DNA from 4 places in the Crocosphaera sp. XPORK-15E genome. Region 2 is predicted to be linked to each of the others. Evidence: predicted binding sites of a transcription regulator. Region 2 holds the regulator's gene; each other region holds the start of a gene.
What was found. Region 2 encodes NtcA, which controls nitrogen genes in cyanobacteria. Its sites were predicted from a motif close to TTTGTANCNNNNGNTACAAA; they were not measured.
Positions count from the first base shown of each region.

Region 1: VB691_RS02165 (DUF3155 domain-containing protein) is a predicted target of NtcA. The motif match lies at 2,028-2,047, and genes of this name have one in related genera.
Region 3: glnA (type I glutamate--ammonia ligase) is a predicted target of NtcA. The motif match lies at 1,927-1,946, and genes of this name have one in related genera.
Region 4: VB691_RS22180 (ammonium transporter) is a predicted target of NtcA. The motif match lies at 2,042-2,061, and genes of this name have one in related genera.

Region 1 is NZ_JAYGHQ010000002.1:145,194-149,344, reverse strand. Features, by position in the region: gene VB691_RS02175 (PEP-CTERM sorting domain-containing protein) at 1-512, shown strand, start outside; gene VB691_RS02170 (GAF domain-containing sensor histidine kinase) at 514-1,839, opposite strand; gene VB691_RS02165 (DUF3155 domain-containing protein) at 2,075-2,389, shown strand; gene VB691_RS02160 (cofactor assembly of complex C subunit B) at 2,458-2,985, opposite strand; gene VB691_RS02155 (Fe2+-dependent dioxygenase) at 3,067-3,735, opposite strand; gene VB691_RS02150 (hypothetical protein) at 3,877-4,035, shown strand; gene VB691_RS02145 (hypothetical protein) at 4,091-4,151, shown strand, end outside.
Region 2 is NZ_JAYGHQ010000003.1:133,579-137,729, forward strand. Features, by position in the region: gene VB691_RS03555 (pre-16S rRNA-processing nuclease YqgF) at 1-210, opposite strand, end outside; gene VB691_RS03560 (DUF3084 domain-containing protein) at 207-1,688, opposite strand; gene ntcA (global nitrogen regulator NtcA) at 1,713-2,390, opposite strand; gene fabI (enoyl-ACP reductase FabI) at 2,723-3,499, shown strand; gene VB691_RS03575 (sulfotransferase family protein) at 3,640-4,151, shown strand, end outside.
Region 3 is NZ_JAYGHQ010000067.1:175,691-179,841, reverse strand. Features, by position in the region: partial or broken gene VB691_RS25295 (zinc ribbon domain-containing protein) at 77-344, opposite strand; gene glnA (type I glutamate--ammonia ligase) at 431-1,855, opposite strand; gene apcB (allophycocyanin subunit beta) at 2,178-2,687, shown strand; gene VB691_RS25280 (translocation/assembly module TamB domain-containing protein) at 2,923-4,151, shown strand, end outside.
Region 4 is NZ_JAYGHQ010000024.1:26,087-30,237, reverse strand. Features, by position in the region: gene VB691_RS22190 (FAD-binding oxidoreductase) at 1-921, opposite strand, end outside; gene ribD (bifunctional diaminohydroxyphosphoribosylaminopyrimidine deaminase/5-amino-6-(5-phosphoribosylamino)uracil reductase RibD) at 955-2,040, opposite strand; gene VB691_RS22180 (ammonium transporter) at 2,277-3,797, shown strand; gene VB691_RS22175 (4-hydroxy-3-methylbut-2-enyl diphosphate reductase) at 3,917-4,151, shown strand, end outside.

The DNA.
Region 1 (4,151 bases), on a different contig from region 2:
CATCAGTAGATTTATTAATAGGCGGTTTAGGCGTATATGTCAAAGGAGGTGGCGGCAGTTTTCCCCAGGATGATGTTGATGTGGCCCGTCCCGTTGGGTTATGGGAAGTTGGTTCAGGCACTCTATTAGGGCAAGTTACCGTTAACCCAGGAAAAGATATTTGTCAAGACGATTTCTGCTTTGCTCGTCTCAATACCCCGATTAATGTGACCCAAAATGTTGCCTATCGAGTGGGAGCCTTTTATGAAAGTGGTCAAATTGGAGATAAGTTATTGGGTTTCACTCCAAGTCAAATCACTTTCGATCCTCGACTCACTTTGAATAGAACAAGTACCTTTTTCAGTGATGCTACAACATTAGCTTATCCTGAATTTGAAGATGATACATCATTTAGGGCCAGTGCCAATATTGTTATTGGAAACATCCCTGAACGGACAGAAATACCTGAGCCTCAGACCGTAGGAGCTTTATTTTTGTTGGGGTTAGGTGCTTTATTTTTGAAGAAACAATAACTTAACATTCTTCGGCCAAAGGCAACCAAATAATAAAACTTGTTCCTCGGTTTCTTACATGATCCGTCGGACTTAATAATTCAATTATTCCCCCCATAAGAGCCATCAATTCTTTAACAATGGCAAGGCCTAACCCAGTTCCTGGTGTCTCCCCTTGGGCCTGTATCCCTCGATAATGTCGCTCAAAAATATGAGCTTGATCTTCTAAAGGAATGCCATAACCTGTATCTTCAATGGCAATGCCTTGATATATTTTTTCCCCTTTAACCCTCGATAACCCTAGCTTAATTTTGACTTGGCCAGGTTTCGGGGTATATTTAATCCCATTATCAATTAAGTTACTCAAGACTTCCCGTAAGGCCGAATTATTGCCCCAAACAGGGGATAACTCCCCAAAAATTTCTGATTGCACCTTAATTCCCTTCTCTTGAGCAATTGATTGAGCAGAAATAAGAATGGGTTCTAATACTTCCTCCAAGTTAATCTTTTTTAACTCCATTGCTGCACCTGGTAAGGAAAGGGGCTTAGGGTCAGCAGAAGGGATACAATCGGTATTTAGAGTAATAAGATCAGTCTTAGCTGCGATCGCTTCTTGATTTGTCTCAAATTCTTGGAGCAATTCTTGTAAATGATCGCTCTCTCTGACCATGTTCTCCACAATGGCACGGTTTTTGTCATCGGAGACAAACCGCTTTAACAGTAGCTTACCAAAAATCCGTAAGGCGGTGATGGGGTTACGGATTTGATGAAACAGATCATCCAGGCGATCGCCTTGTTGCTGTTGTTGAATCTGTTGCTGGTTTAACTGTTGTTGATACCAACCTTGACGTTGATCTAAAAGACGCGCAATGGCCAAAGTTCGGGTTATTTTCTCAATTTGGCTCAATTCTTCTGGTTGCCAAGGATTATTTTGCCGTCGAGTCACTAACAAACCCACCACAATCTCTTGATGAATTAATGGTAAGATCAATTGATATGGCCCTATCTTATTAGGATTTTCTCCCCATTTTATGGGTTTGCTTTCTCGGTTAGGGGGCAAAGATTGGGAAATCTGAGAAAACTTAACCATCGGGAAGGAGACAGCATTCTCTAAATCTTGCCAACTCTCAGGTAACTTAATCGAGGTAGTCTCCCCGGTTTGAATGGTTTCCGTCGGCGGATAGACCACAATGGGAATGAGATCCATCTGTTGACCATCTTTTTCCCCCGTCAAATAGACAGCACTCCAGTCTGCTTGTAGGGTTTGGTACAACAAAGTGACCTGGGATTGACACAAGATGATAAAGTCTTGACTAGGAGAAGGAAGGGTCGCTGTCGAAGAAAACATAAGAATTAAACATCTTTTTATTAACTTTTGTTTCAAAAATAAAACTTTTGTAAAGCAAAAATGACTAATCCCTCTGGCAGATTGGCTAAAAATGTGATTATAGCGGGAATTAGCGGGATTATGAAAATCCACAACTTAGGGAGAGACACTTGATTTTTTGAAATGAAACGGATATAATTGGCACGGCTTTTGTAACTATGATTACAGTGTTTAGCCGAAATAGGAGGTAAAAGGGTTGGCCAGAAAACGCAAGCGTAAGAGTCGTCGTCGCCAGGAAGGTCGGAAAATTCTCGAACTTGTACCCCAGTACAATATTGAAAGCGGTGAAGATAAACCTGTTACCGCAGCCAGAAAGTATATTCATGAAATTGGGATACAAGCACCGGCTTTATTAATTGTAAAACGAAACGAACACACCACCGATCGATATTTTTGGGCAGAAAAGGGTTTATTCGGCGCTCAGTACGTTGAAGAAAATCACTTCCTCTTTCCCAGTTTAAGGGAATTCCAGCCCCCAGTACCGAGCAAAACCCCAGCCGTTGCTGGTTGACGACTAATCTCACAATTTGCAGAGCCCCCGATGCCAAGTTGGGGGTTTTCTGCGTTTAATGATTATAATCAACTGATGGGTTTTAGGGCAAGTGTTTGTTGTAGTTGGATCAATTCATCCCTGTGGGCGATAACCGTGACGACACTACATTCTCCTAAAGCTGATTCTGTGGTATTTTCTAGGGTTAGACGGACTTTTTCGAGTCGGCCAGCCTTTTTCCAATAAAAAACGCCAGCTAGAGGCGATAAAAGCCCTATACCTAAAAATAAAGGGGTCAGGGGAGGATAAATAAAGCATAAAACGAATCCCAAGCAGAGGAGTCCCACCGCCGCTAGGATACTCAAAAAAATGGCTAAAAACCAACTGGGACGCACAAACCCTTCAAATGTCATGGTTTCCTGTTGAGGATCTACGGCAGTCAAGTCATAAGCTCTCTGGGTAAAATAGGTTTGTAACTGTTCCAAAAGAGAGATTTTAGGCAATTGTGCCATTAATTTGACTTGTTGAGTCCGATCTTTGACAGAGGCCCGAATAAAGAAAAATAGGCCAACCATCAATAAAAGTGTCAAAAAAAATGTTGAGGTAAGAATAGACATATTCACAGGGGTTTTGTTTCGGGCTATGAGACTTAAATATTGTAGCTTTTATCAGCAACACGAGGAAGATCAAAAGTCCCCTTATTCAGCCCATTGACGCAACAAATTAGCATGGGTTTTAGCCAATAAATCAAATTCAATCGTTTTACCCTCTTTCGCAAAAATAGAACGGCGTACCGTATCAATATCAAACAAAATTTCTCGTTGTATGGGATCTCGAATTAAACTTTGAATCCATCCTACAACAACTAATCTGCTGCCTGTGGTAACAGGTTCAACACGATGTAAAAACGAGGAAGGATAAAGAAGAATTGAGCCTGCTGCTAGTTTATAACAAAGTTCTCCTTCTGGTTTTTCAATGATTAATTCTCCCCCTTCATAGCGATCGGGAGCATTGAGAAATAAGGTAAAGGACACATCAGAACGAAAAAATTGCTGACCCCCCATCAAAGCATTGTCTGTATGACTGCCATAGGACATTCCCACCTCATAACGGCTAAATCGTAGGGAGTGGATGTATTTAGGGTTAATAGCCAATTTAAACAACAAATGACGGCTCAGGGCATCAAGCACCAAATTTTGTAACTCAGCAGTTTGAGGGGCATTTTGAGCCAGTTGAGTATTCTGTTTCACTAATTGAGCGTGCCATCCCGCCGTTGTTTTCCCATCAACAAAATTCCCCTGGGATAACCCGTCAATCAACTGTTTGAGTTCTTCGGGAGTGAGAATATTATCAATGGTCAAAATCATCTTAAATAGCAGTGTTTAGGGTTTATCATTACCTATTATCCCAAAAAGCAGGGGATTTCATAAGATAAATTTATTGGCAATTTTCAGAACTTCTATTTAGAATGTAGGCTTTAGATACGATATTACTTGAGGAAAACGGTAATGAACTTCAAAGCTGTTCAATTGTTGCTAGTTCTTGGTTTAGTAGCAACCCTGGGTGCTTGTGGCGGTGATAAAGCCCCTGACGGTGCTGCTTCCCCTGACGGTGCTGCTTCCCCTGAAGCCCCTGCTTCCCCTGAAGCCCCTGCTTCCCCTAACTAAATGACTAAACGTCGGCTCAAAATTTAAGCGTGTAGATTACTTGAGGAGAATGTTAATGAATTCTAAGTCTGTTCAATTGTTGATTGCTCTTGGTTTAGTCACAACCCTAGGTGCTT
Region 2 (4,151 bases):
TTTTTTCCACTGTTTAGATGTGGTTTGATTACCCATAACTAATAATTCAATTGGAAACTGTTGAGATAGGGAATTTAGGGTTTTCATTGCTTGGTTAGACTCAATAACTTCATGATAATAAAGTTTACCTTGATTATCGGTTACTGCTATCCCACATTTATCGCGTCCGGGATCAAATCCTAAGATTATTGATGATTTTTCCTTGTTCATTGTTCACTTTCAGTTTCAAACATAATTTCATCATTCTTAATGGCAATTAATCTTATTTTTAGAGGGCCGAGGGTCTTTGTATCCTCAATAGTAACTGCTTTTAGTTCATCTAATCCTTCCTCAGATTGTTTTATTCTTTCAATAAAATCAATGACAGTTTTTAAGCGACCATCTCCTACTTGAATATTACCAATAACCCCCGCACGACGAGCGCGAAATTGAGTAGCTGCTAACAATAAATCAAGTCTTTTTTGCACATTTTCTTCCGTTAATGCTAAAGAATCTATGGAAACAGTGGCAATGGTTTCTCCTTCACTAAAAATCTTTTGATTGAGAACAACATCAGCAAAAACACGAACTTCTTTTTCCCCTTGTACATAATTACCAGCCGAAATAATTCTAACAACATATTCTTTGCCATCTTGTAATTGTTTAATCAATTGTTCTACTTGTGCTTGGGTAATTTGAACCACTCTTTCATCGGGTTTAATGTCCTCTTTTCCTACTAATTGGATCGCCGTTCTATTGGCTTGTCTGAGCAGTTCATCAACCACTTGATTACCTGCTTTTGGTACCACAATACGCACTGAACCAATGGCTAAAACTTGACCACGAACAATGGCAATTTGTCTTTCTCTTAAATCTTGATAATTTTGATAATATTGTTCTAAGATTTCTACTTGTTTTTGTAAATAAGCGGATTCTCTTTCTAATTGTTCTAACTGAGATTCTCGATTTTTAAGAACAATATCTTTCTGATTAATAGCTTGATCGAGTTCCACAATTTGACTATCTCGGTTATCAATTTCTGTTTGGAGGGTACTTTGTTGCTTCTCTAAACTTTGGAGACGGGTTTCTAAATTTTTGAGGCGGGTTTGTCGTTCATTTAAAATGCGGGTTTGGGAAGCAATTTGGGACTTTCCCTGTTTGAGTGCTTCATCTCGTTTGCGGACTTCTATTTGTAAGCTTTTAATTTCTTGATCGAGTTCAGTTTTATTTTTTTGTAGGGCTTGTTTTTCTTTGAGTAAAGTTGTAATATCTGTCCGTAATTTTCGAGCTTGATCGGAAACAGATTTGAGTTGTTTTCTCGCTTTGGAAAAATTTTGATTGGTTGAGTTTAATTTTTTTTGTGCAGTATTTTGTTCTGTTTTTGCTTCTTGTAATTTTTGTTGAATATCCTTTTTATCAATGGCAAACCTTTCTAAATCAGCTTTAGCAACCCGTAATTGTTTTTGAATTTCATCAAGTTCAAATAGTCCTTCTCTGAGAGATTTACTAAAGGTTAATAAAACTCCAAAGGTAGAAGCGGCGATCAAAGCTCCCGTCAAGACAGTAACAACAATCGCCGTTTGTTTCGGACGAAGATTACCAATGGTTAGTCGAGCTTTGCCAACTTTGGTGCCTAAGCGATCGCCCAATGCCGCGATCAAGCCTCCTAAGATTAAAACGGCTGCAATTAGGATATAAGCACTGGTCATTCGCTTTTAACATTGATAAGAACGTTAGGTAAATTGCTGACTAAGGACTACAGGATTATGAACAGTGATTTTTTTCTTATGAATAGAAATCATTTCTTCCTGACGTAAATCTCCCAACAAACGAGTGACAGTCACACGGGTAGAACCAATGGCCTCGGCGATCGCTTGATGAGACAATTTTAAGTCAACGCGAATCCCTTCAGGAGTCGGTACACCAAAGTCCCGACATAAAATTAACAGAAAACTGACCAAACGGGAACCCATATCACGATGAGCGAGGGTTTCAATCATCATTTCTGTTTGTAAAATCCGTGAAGATAACCCCTGAAGCATTAAAATCGACAAATCTGGATTACTTTTTAAGGCCTGCTCTACTTGTTCAATGGGGGCAGATAATAATTCCACCGGAGTAAAGGCCACCGCATGATAAAAGCGATCTGAGCGTTGGCCGGTAATTAGGGAAAGTACCCCAAACACACTATTTTCTCTCAATAAGGCCACGGTAATTTCCTCCCCTGCTTCATAGACACGGGAGAGTTTGACCGCACCTTTGAGCAAAAAGTAAACCCTCTCGGCGGGATCACCAGGGAAAAAGATCGTTTTGCCCCGTTCAAAGGGTTCCACGACAGGGGGATAGGGGCCGCCACCAATGCGGCGAAAAACGGCTGCTAAGGGTTTATCCTGTGGTACAGATATTTCCATCACACTTTAATATAACACCGGAAAAATAAGGGGTCTGAAAACACCAAGGGGTGATAGAGCAGAAGTCAGAAGTTTGAAGTTTGAAGTCAGAAGTAAAACCCTTATAGTTAATGGTTTTGAAACCCGTATACTATACCTCATTCAACTGCACACTGCTATAAGTTAATGATAGAAACAACACTTTAACGTATCTTCAAGGGTTTTTGCTACGTTTTGCTTCACAATGTTCCTATTGGGATGATACATCCCTCGTTCTGTCAATGATTATAGCTACCCATCTTCCATAATGGGGGCATAATGCTTAGAAAACTTGTCCAATTGTCCAGAAGACTATGTTAGATTTAACCGGAAAGAACGCGCTCGTTACAGGAATTGCTAATAATCGCTCGATCGCTTGGGGAATTGCTCAACAACTCCATAAAGCGGGGGCCAACCTCGGTGTTACCTATTTACCCGATGAAAAAGGACGTTTTGAGAAGAAAGTCAGAGATGTGGTTGAACCCCTCAACCCGTCCATTTTTGTACCTTGTAATGTTCAAGATGAGGCCCAGGTGGCGGAAACTTTTCAAGCGGTGGCTGATACTTGGGGAAAGTTAGATATTTTAATCCATTGTTTGGCTTTTGCAGATAAGGAAGGGTTAGGGGGCGACTTTAGTGGGGTTTCCCGTGAAGCGTTTAGTCAGTCCCTGGAAATTAGTACCTTTTCTTTGGCTAATATGGCTAAATATGCTAAACCTTTGATGACTGAAGGCGGCAGTATTGTCACTTTGACTTATGTAGGGGGTGTCAAAGTCATTCCTAATTATAATTTGATGGGAGTGGCTAAAGCTGGGTTAGAGATGAGTGTGCGCTATTTAGCGGCGGAATTAGGCCCTAATAATATTCGGGTGAATGGTATTTCTGCGGGGCCTATTCGTACTTTAGCTTCTTCTGCGGTAGGGGGCATTTTAGATATGATGCGTCATGTGGAAAATGTGGCCCCTTTGAAACGGACAGTAACTCAATTAGAGGTGGGTAATACGGCGGCTTTTTTGTGTAGTGACTTGGCCAGTGGGATCACCGGACAAATCATTTATGTGGATGCGGGTTACGAAATTATGGGAATGTAAAAATCAAAAATGAGGGATTTTCCCCCTCATTTTTTTGTAATATTCACCTACTTTTTGGGCTGATAACCTGTCACAAAATTTCTTAAATAAGGTATGATAATCACTGAATACTGTTGAGTTATAGTTTCTGATACCTATTGATGAAAATTCCTATTATCTATGCTTATCCTCGTTCGGGAGGGACGTTAGTTAATCGATGTTTAGGGAGTATAGCGGGCAATCTTATTCTATCTGAAGTTAATCCCCTAGCTTCAGTACATCCCATTGCTGAGCAGGCACAAGATTGGCTTGATCTTCTCAAAGATGATCAGCTAGATGAGTTTGTCCATAAGTCCTATGGTCAACAGATACATTTTTTGGCCACTCAAGCCAAAGCATCAAATAAGCATCTAATTATTCGTGACTGGACAGCGGCCAACTTTATCGATAACCCTATTAGTAATAATATATTGACACCCAGTTTCTTATTGGAACAAGATTTATATTTATCCCATTATGGATTAACTTCTTTACCTGTGGTGATCGTCCGTCGTGTGGCAGATGTTTATGAGTCGATGACGCGCATATTTCCTCACTTAAATTTGGAGATTCAATCTTTTGGAGAAGCTTACTTAGCCTATGCTCAAGCAGTTTGTCATTATCCCATTTTTCA
Region 3 (4,151 bases), on a different contig from region 2:
TTTTATGCCCCTACTCTAAAAAAATAGTTCACGTTTGCTAGTAACACATTTTTGAAGATTTTTGACACTCCACTGGCTAAAGCCGAGTGGATTCTCGGTTCAACGAGGTAGCTTGCCCCAAAAGAATTGCTTCTTCTAACGTAGAGGCCACCTCTCCCCAAGCTTGAAATCCTGTATGTCCTACAGTATTTAATCCGAATTGAAGGATGTTGATTGCTGCATTCTCGTCCCTGTCTAGGTTACACCCACATTTACACTGGTGTGTTCGTGTAGAAAGAGACTTATATACGATGATTTTTTACTAGATTTCTTATTCTTAAATCCTCGTAGGCAATCACATCGTTAGGAGGTTTTAAACCCAAGTTTTCGATAACAAAAAAAACGCCACCTTAAAGGTGGCAATTTTTATCAATGAATGATAACTTAAACCCTAAACATCATAGTAAAGAGCAAACTCATAAGGATGAGGACGTAACCGCATGGGGTTAACTTCATTATCAAGTTTGTACTCGATCCAATTTTCGATGAAATCTTCCGTAAAGACTCCGGTATCAGTTAAGAAACCATGATCCTTTTCTAAGCATTCTAAAGCTTGTTCTAAGGAACCAGGGGTCGAAGGAATTTTGCTGAGTTCTTCAGGGGTGAGATCGTAGATATCTACGTCTAAAGACTCTCCGGGGTCAATTTCGTTCTTAATGCCGTCAATACCCGCGCATAGCATCGCTGCAAAGGCTAAATAGGGGTTACAGGTGGCATCAGGACAACGGAACTCTAACCGTTTTGCTTTGGGGTTAGGGCCCGATAAAGGAATACGAACAGACGCTGAACGGTTTCCTTGGGAATAAGCGAGGTTAACGGGGGCTTCAAACCCAGGTACGAGACGCTTATAAGAGTTGGTGGTAGGGTTGGTTAAGCCTAACAAAGCGGGGGCGTGTTTTAAAATGCCACCGATGTAATTTAAGGCCATTTTGCTCAAATTGGCATAATTACCTTCCTGCCAGAATAAGGGTTGTCCTCCCTTCCAGATAGACTGGTGGACGTGCATTCCTGAACCATTATCGTTAAATAAGGGTTTGGGCATAAATGTGATGGTTTTGCCATACTTCTTAGCCACGTTTTTGATGACATATTTGTAAGTCATCAAATAATCAGCCGCTTCTACCAGAGTCGCAAAGCGGAACCCTAATTCATTTTGTCCCCCAGTGGCTACTTCGTGGTGATGTTTCTCAATGGGAACCCCACATTTAGCCATGGTTAACAGCATTTCTGTCCGCATATCCTGGCTGGTGTCAGTAGGGGCCACAGGGAAATAACCTTGCTTATAACCAGGTTTATAGCCCAAGTTACCGCCTTCTTCTTGCCGTCCCGTATTCCAGCGTCCTTCTACACTATCGACGTAATAGTAGCCTGTGTTTTCGGTTTGGTCAAAACGTACATCATCAAAAATGAAAAATTCTGCTTCTGGGCCAATAAAAGCGGTATCACCCAGACCAGTGCTTTTCAGGTATTCAACGGCTTTCCCTGCAATGGTACGGGGGTCACGACTATACCATTCTCCCGTGCGAGGTTCTTTGATCCCACAAATCAGACTGAGGGTGGGTTCTTCATAAAAGGGATCGATCCACGCAGTTTTGGGATCGGGAACCATCATCATGTCAGATTCATTAATGGCTTTCCAACCCCGAATACTCGAACCGTCGAAGGCAACACCATCAACAAAAGAGTTTTCGTCAATTTGATCGTAGTAGAAAGAGCAATGTTGCCAGGTTCCTGGCATATCAATGAATTTCAGGTCAATGATTTTAATGTCTTGGTCCTGAACCATTTTTAAGATTTCTTGGGGCGTTTCAGCCATGGAAGACTCCTTCGGGTGTCAATATATATTTAGCCTCAAATCACTGATGGTAAAGATACCTAACCAGATGGTTTGTATAGTAGGATACGGATTTTATAGATCAAATCTGTAAACAATACTAAATTTTGCAGAGGCTTGGCCCAAATTGGGAAAAATTTGGGTTTTCTGTAAAGAAGTGTATCAAAAAGTTAACGATTGCGAAAGAAAGGACGACTTTGTTAGACAATTTCGCTTGGGGTTCATCCCTGTGGGATTATAAATAAAAAGGAACATCTGGCTTCCTGATAAGCCATAAAAAAAATGTCGTTGGGAGAAAACTTTAATGCGAGATGCTGTCACTAACCTAATTAGAAACTATGACGTTACGGGCCGTTTTTTAGATCGCGATGCGATCGCTAGTCTCAAATCCTATTTTGAGTCAGGAACCGCCCGAATTCAAGTTGCTGCCCTCATTAATGGGAATTCTGCTGATATTGTCAAAGGGGCCGGCCTTCAACTGTTTGAGGAGGTTCCAGAGTTAATTCGTCCCAGTGGTAACGCCTATACTACCCGCCGTTATTCGGCTTGTTTACGGGATATGGATTATTATCTACGCTACGCTAGTTATGCCTTGGTAGCGGGTGATCCCAATGTCCTCGATGAACGGGTATTACAAGGGTTACGGGAAACCTATAATTCTTTGGGGGTTCCCATTGGGCCAACGGTTCGGGGAATTCAGATTATGAAGGAAATGATTAAAACCATGGCCGCTGATGCTGGTATTGAAGATACTTCCTTTATTGATCAACCTTTTGATCACATGACCCGTGAATTTAGCGAAATTTCTCTCTAAGTTCAGTTTTTGAACGGTTAAGGGCGATCGCCTAATCTAGAAGGGCGATCGCTTTTTTATTTGAGAGGTAGGGAAATTTGGAAAAAATTGTTAAACTAGGCTATCTGACCTTGAGTTGGGCAAAGATACTTAAACAGGTTTTCTAGTTCCTGGGGTTATACTGATTCAAAAACTAGGTCCCGCAAGGGATTGTAAAGCCGATGCTCAAAGCACGGGGTTTCTACCCAATTTTCTGATGATGAAAGACCTTTCTCACAAAAAACGGGACTTTGACTTATCTTGTCCTCTTAAAAAGCAACCTCAAGGAAAGCCCCGCTATCGTTCCCTGATAGGTTGGGGTGCGACTGTTTTGGTGATAGGAATGGGTGGGGGTTTGGTTGCGGGGGGGTTGCTCATACAGCGATATCTTTCCCCTCTGGTTGCACAGGAATTGAGTAATTTTCTCAATCGTCCCGTTAAATTGGGTAATTTGCAATCTTTTTCTCTCAACCAAGTCCGTTTTGGGGAAACTGATATTTTAACCACACCTACTGATCCTGCTAAAGTATCTATGTCTGCGTTGGCGATCAGTTATGATCCGATTAAATTTTTTATAGAAAAAAAGCTAGAAATTTCTGTTACTGTTGTCTCTCCTAATATTTATCTTGAACAGGGGAAAGAAGGTAATTGGATCTTAACAGAATTTGATACTCTGAATCCTAATAATCCAATTAAATTAAAAGCTTTACAAATAAAAAATGCTGATGCGGTGTTAGTTTCGCGGTCAATAACGGGGGAAAAACAAGCATCTGTTCAATTAAAGGATTTATCGAGTCAAACAAAGTTTATTAAGAATAATAATAATGATCAGATTCAATTTGAGGTAGACTCCCATTTGGTTAATGGAGGTAATTTTAAGATTTCTGGGGTTGCTGATACTCAAAATCAAGAGGTTAATTTATTGCTGAGAAGTCATCAACTTACGGCAACGGAAATTAGTCGTTTAATTCCCCTTCCTCTAGATTTAACACAGGGTAAACTTGATACGAATTTAGAGGTTAAACTCAGAGGAAATCAATTACCAAGGTTACAAGGAGTGGCAACCCTTCATCAAGTCACTGGACAAGTTGCTAACCTTCCCCAACCTTTCCAAACTCAAGGACAATTACTCTTTAAAGATAGACAAATTAAGTTTGATGATGTGGTGACTCAGTTTGGGGAAGTTACCGGAGTGGTGCGGGGAAATATTGATCTTGAAAAGGGCTATAATTTAACTGCTAAAACTCAAGCTACTTCTATTCAATCTATCTTTAAAACTATTAAACAAACTGCCCCCCAACTACCACTATCAGGGAATCTCAAAGCTTCTTTGACGGTTCAGGGTGATTTGAATAATCCTGATTTATCGATTGCTCTTTCTAATGATAAAACAACTAAAATTGATCGGGTTAATTTAGAGTCAATTAATGCTAATTTACAACTAAC
Region 4 (4,151 bases), on a different contig from region 2:
TAATTCGATTTCATTTTGATAAAATGTTGTTTTCAGTCCCAATTCTTCAGCGATCACTTTTATCTGTGTACTTTGTTCTTTGATACTTTCAGGAATGCTTTGAAATCTTACTATTAACCCCATTCCTTCCCCTAAGTCCAAGGTTTTGACCACAGAAGCAGATAAAATGTCCGCAGCAGTCGGTTGTAACCCTGATTTAATAAGGGTTTGAGCCGCTATTTTTAGAGCATTTTCCGTCCCTGTCATTACTAAAGTTCCTGATGCTTCAGGAATTGGGTACAATCTCAAGGTAATCTCAGTAATGATGCCTAATGTGCCATAAGATCCAGTAAATAACTTCATTAGGTCATATCCTGCCACATTTTTGACCACTTTTCCTCCTGCTTTCGCTATTTTGCCATCCCATCGCACCAAGGACATTCCTAACACTAAATCTCTTATACCCCCGTAACGTTGTCGCCAATTTCCGGTGTCTCCTGTGGCCATAATACCGCCAATGGTAGCACTTTCAGGGTAGGCAGGATCGATGGGCAAAAATTGTTTATGTGGTTGTAAAATAGCCTGTAAATCTGTTAATTTTGTTCCTGCTTCTACGGTAACAGTTAAATCACTCACCGCATGATCAATAATTCGGTTAAGTTTTTGGGTACTAATAACAAGATTAGCCTGAGAAATTAAACCACCCCAATTTAGTTTACTCCCATTTCCACAGGGAACCATTGACCATTGATTATGGTTGGCTAATTCAACAATTTGACAGAGAGTTTCAAGATCAGGAGGCGTGATTAAATAATTAGGGGAAGAATTATCAGAAATAGTCGTTTCTAGTCGGTTTGTCCAAGAAACATCTACCCTGTCCCAAGGAATAATATTAGGGGAGTCAGGTAAGGAGTCAAATGGTGAGGCGATCGCAGATGTCATGGATACTAATTTTCAAAATGTCTTTGTATTTTATCAAGTCACATATCCTTCAATCAAAATATCTTCATCAACTTGACGAAAACTGACCTCTTTTAACTGTAAAGCATCAGTCATTTTTTCTAAGCCTAAATTACCCACAGGAGAAGCAGCAGCAACCCCACCAATAATTTTAGGGGCAATAAACGCCATAATTTTTTGAATCACCCCATCCGCGATCGCTTCAGCGGACAAAACGCCCCCACATTCCCATAAAACACTAGATAATTCTCGCTCATAAAGGACATCCATTACTTGAGACGGGGATAAAGGAGATAACTCAATCACTTCCACTCCTTTTTGCCGTAATGTTTCTTGTAAGGTCGGATTTTTACCCCATTCTGTAAACACTAAAGTGGGAGCAACATCAATATTCCAGAGGTTGGCCTCACTAGGTAAATGAAGGTTACGACTCATCACCACCCGCAACGGGTTAACCCCTGTTACCTGATGAGTGGTTAACTGAGGATTATCCCGTCTTACTGTATTACCCCCCACAATTACCGCATCACAAGCAGCCCTAATTTGATGTACCATAAGACGGGAAGCCGCACCAGTTACCCAAGCACTATGGCCTGTAGTAGTGGCAATTTTCCCATCAAGAGTCATGGCATATTTTAAGATTCCAAAAGGCTGCTGATGAATAATACGGTGGATAAACGCCTCATTTAAACGACGACAGGCCCCTTCTTCCACCCCAACAATTACTTCAATACCGGCCTCTCTCAATTTTTCAATACCTTTCCCTGATACGAAAGGGTTAGGATCAACCATACCCACCACCACTTTAGCCACCTTAGCGGCGATTAAAGCCTCTGTACAGGGCGGTGTGCGTCCATGATGGTTACAGGGTTCTAAATTGACGTAAACGGTTGCTCCTGCGGCATTTTCCCCCGCATCTCTGAGGGCAAAAATTTCCCCGTGGGGTTCTCCTGCTTTCGGGTGACATCCTTCTCCCACAATTTCCCCATCTTTAACAATTACTGATCCTACCAGGGGATTAGGAGAGGTGCAGCCCAAAGCTTGACGCGCTAACTCTAGGCAACGCTGCATCATCTTCCGATCAAAGGGTTCTTGGTTCATAGATGTATTCAAGGATACAGAAGAAAATCTTAAAATTTGTCAACTTTTGAACAGTAAATCCTAGAATCCCAATTATAAGTGAAAATCCTTAAGTGAGCTTGACGAAATTTCGTTATTATCTGTAGAGTTCATAGATTAAGAATGAGGGAAATGGCTTTTTAAATCATGTTTAAGCTCAAAAGTCCAGTCAATCCCAAAGTTCATGATGTTTCAACTAATAATCTAACCTCAAAAAAATGGTATCAACAAGAACAAAAAAAGACGTTACTCACAGTTTGTGGGACGCACCCTATTGGCAACCGTTTCGCGTGATTGCCCGCTCTTTTTCAGGCTTTTGGATCGCCTGTATTCCTTTAGCAGCCATTATTACCATTGTCTGGAATAAGGCAGTGGTGGCTCAGAATGCAGAAATTAAGATCCTAGAAATTACAGAAGCCACACCCGAAGCAATTATACAACTCCAGGGAACCTTAAATGCTATCTGGGTCTTAATTGCCGCTATTCTGGTCATTTTCATGAATGCGGGCTTCGGAATGCTGGAAACGGGCTTCTGTCGCCAGAAAAATGCTGTTAATATCCTCACCAAAAACCTGATTGTTTTTGCTTTGGCCACCATTGCTTATTGGGCCATTGGTTTTTCTTTGATGTTTGGGGGAACTAATGCCATTATTGGCAGTGGCGGTTGGTTTTTAGCTAGTCAAGATCCCGCTACCTACAACCTCACTCCCTTTCCAGTGGGACTGCCCATTTCAGTCTTTTTCCTCTTTCAAGTCGCTTTTGCGGGAACTGCGGCCACCATTGTTTCCGGTGCAGTGGCTGAACGGATTAAGTTTGTTGACTTTTTAGTCTTTAGTTTGATCTTAGTAGGCATTGCCTACCCCATCACTGGCCACTGGGTTTGGGGTGGCGGTTGGTTAGGAAGCCTAGGGTTTAAAGACTTTGCCGGATCTAGCGTGGTTCACTCCGTTGGCGGTTGGGCAGCTTTAGTCGGGGCTGCCGTTCTTGGCCCTAGAATGGGTAAATATGTAGATGGTCGTCCCCAAGCAATTCCGGGCCATAATATGAGTATTGCTACCTTGGGCTGTCTCATTCTTTGGATCGGTTGGTTTGGGTTTAACCCTGGTTCTCAATTGGCGGCGGATAGTCATGTTCCTTACATTGCCGTTACCACCAACTTAGCGGGGGCCATGGGGGGCATTGTCGCCCTGTTTGTCTCTTGGGCCAAAGATAAAAAACCTGACCTTTCTATGGTCATCAATGGTATTTTAGCGGGGTTAGTGGGTATTACTGCGGGTTGTGAGGGCGTATCTTACTGGGGTGCGGTGATCATTGGTGCTGTTGCAGGTGTCTTAGTTGTCTATGCCGTCGGTTTCATTGATGGCGTTCTCAAAATTGATGACCCTGTGGGAGCGATCTCCGTTCACTTAGTTAATGGTATTTGGGGAACCTTCGCCGTTGGCTTATTTAATCAAGAAGTTGGGTTATTCTACGGCCACGGCATTGGTCAACTGATTAATCAAATTATTGGCATCGTTGCCATCGGACTGTTTACCATTGTCTTTAGTGTGGCTGTTTGGACAGCCCTCAAAGCAACCCTAGGCATTCGTGTCAGCCGCGAAGAAGAGATTCAGGGGTTAGATATCGGTGAACATGGTATGGAAGCTTATCATGGATTTGTAAAAGAACCTGATGGCTTTGCTGGTATGGGTTCTAGCAGTGTCAACGAGTCTGATGTGTCTACGGGCGCAAAGATGTAAGTTTTTACCCATAAAGACTTGAAGCCTGCGATCGCAGGCTTTTTTTGTTTTTAGATATTTGCTGATTGTTTAGGGATAACTGATAATTGATCATTAATAATTGATCTTGTCAGAGGATAATGGATACCAAAGCTTTTAAACGCTCTCTACAACAGTCTGAACACTATCACCGCAGAGGGTTTGGCCACACCACTGAAATGATGGAGGTCATGAATACAGAGTATCAAAGTTCTCTGATTCAACAAATCCGTCAAAATAACTATCAATGGCAACAAGGAGATGTGACCATTCGTTTAGCAGAAGCCTTTGGCTTTTGTTGGGGGGTAGAAAGGGCTGTGGCCATGGCCTATGAAA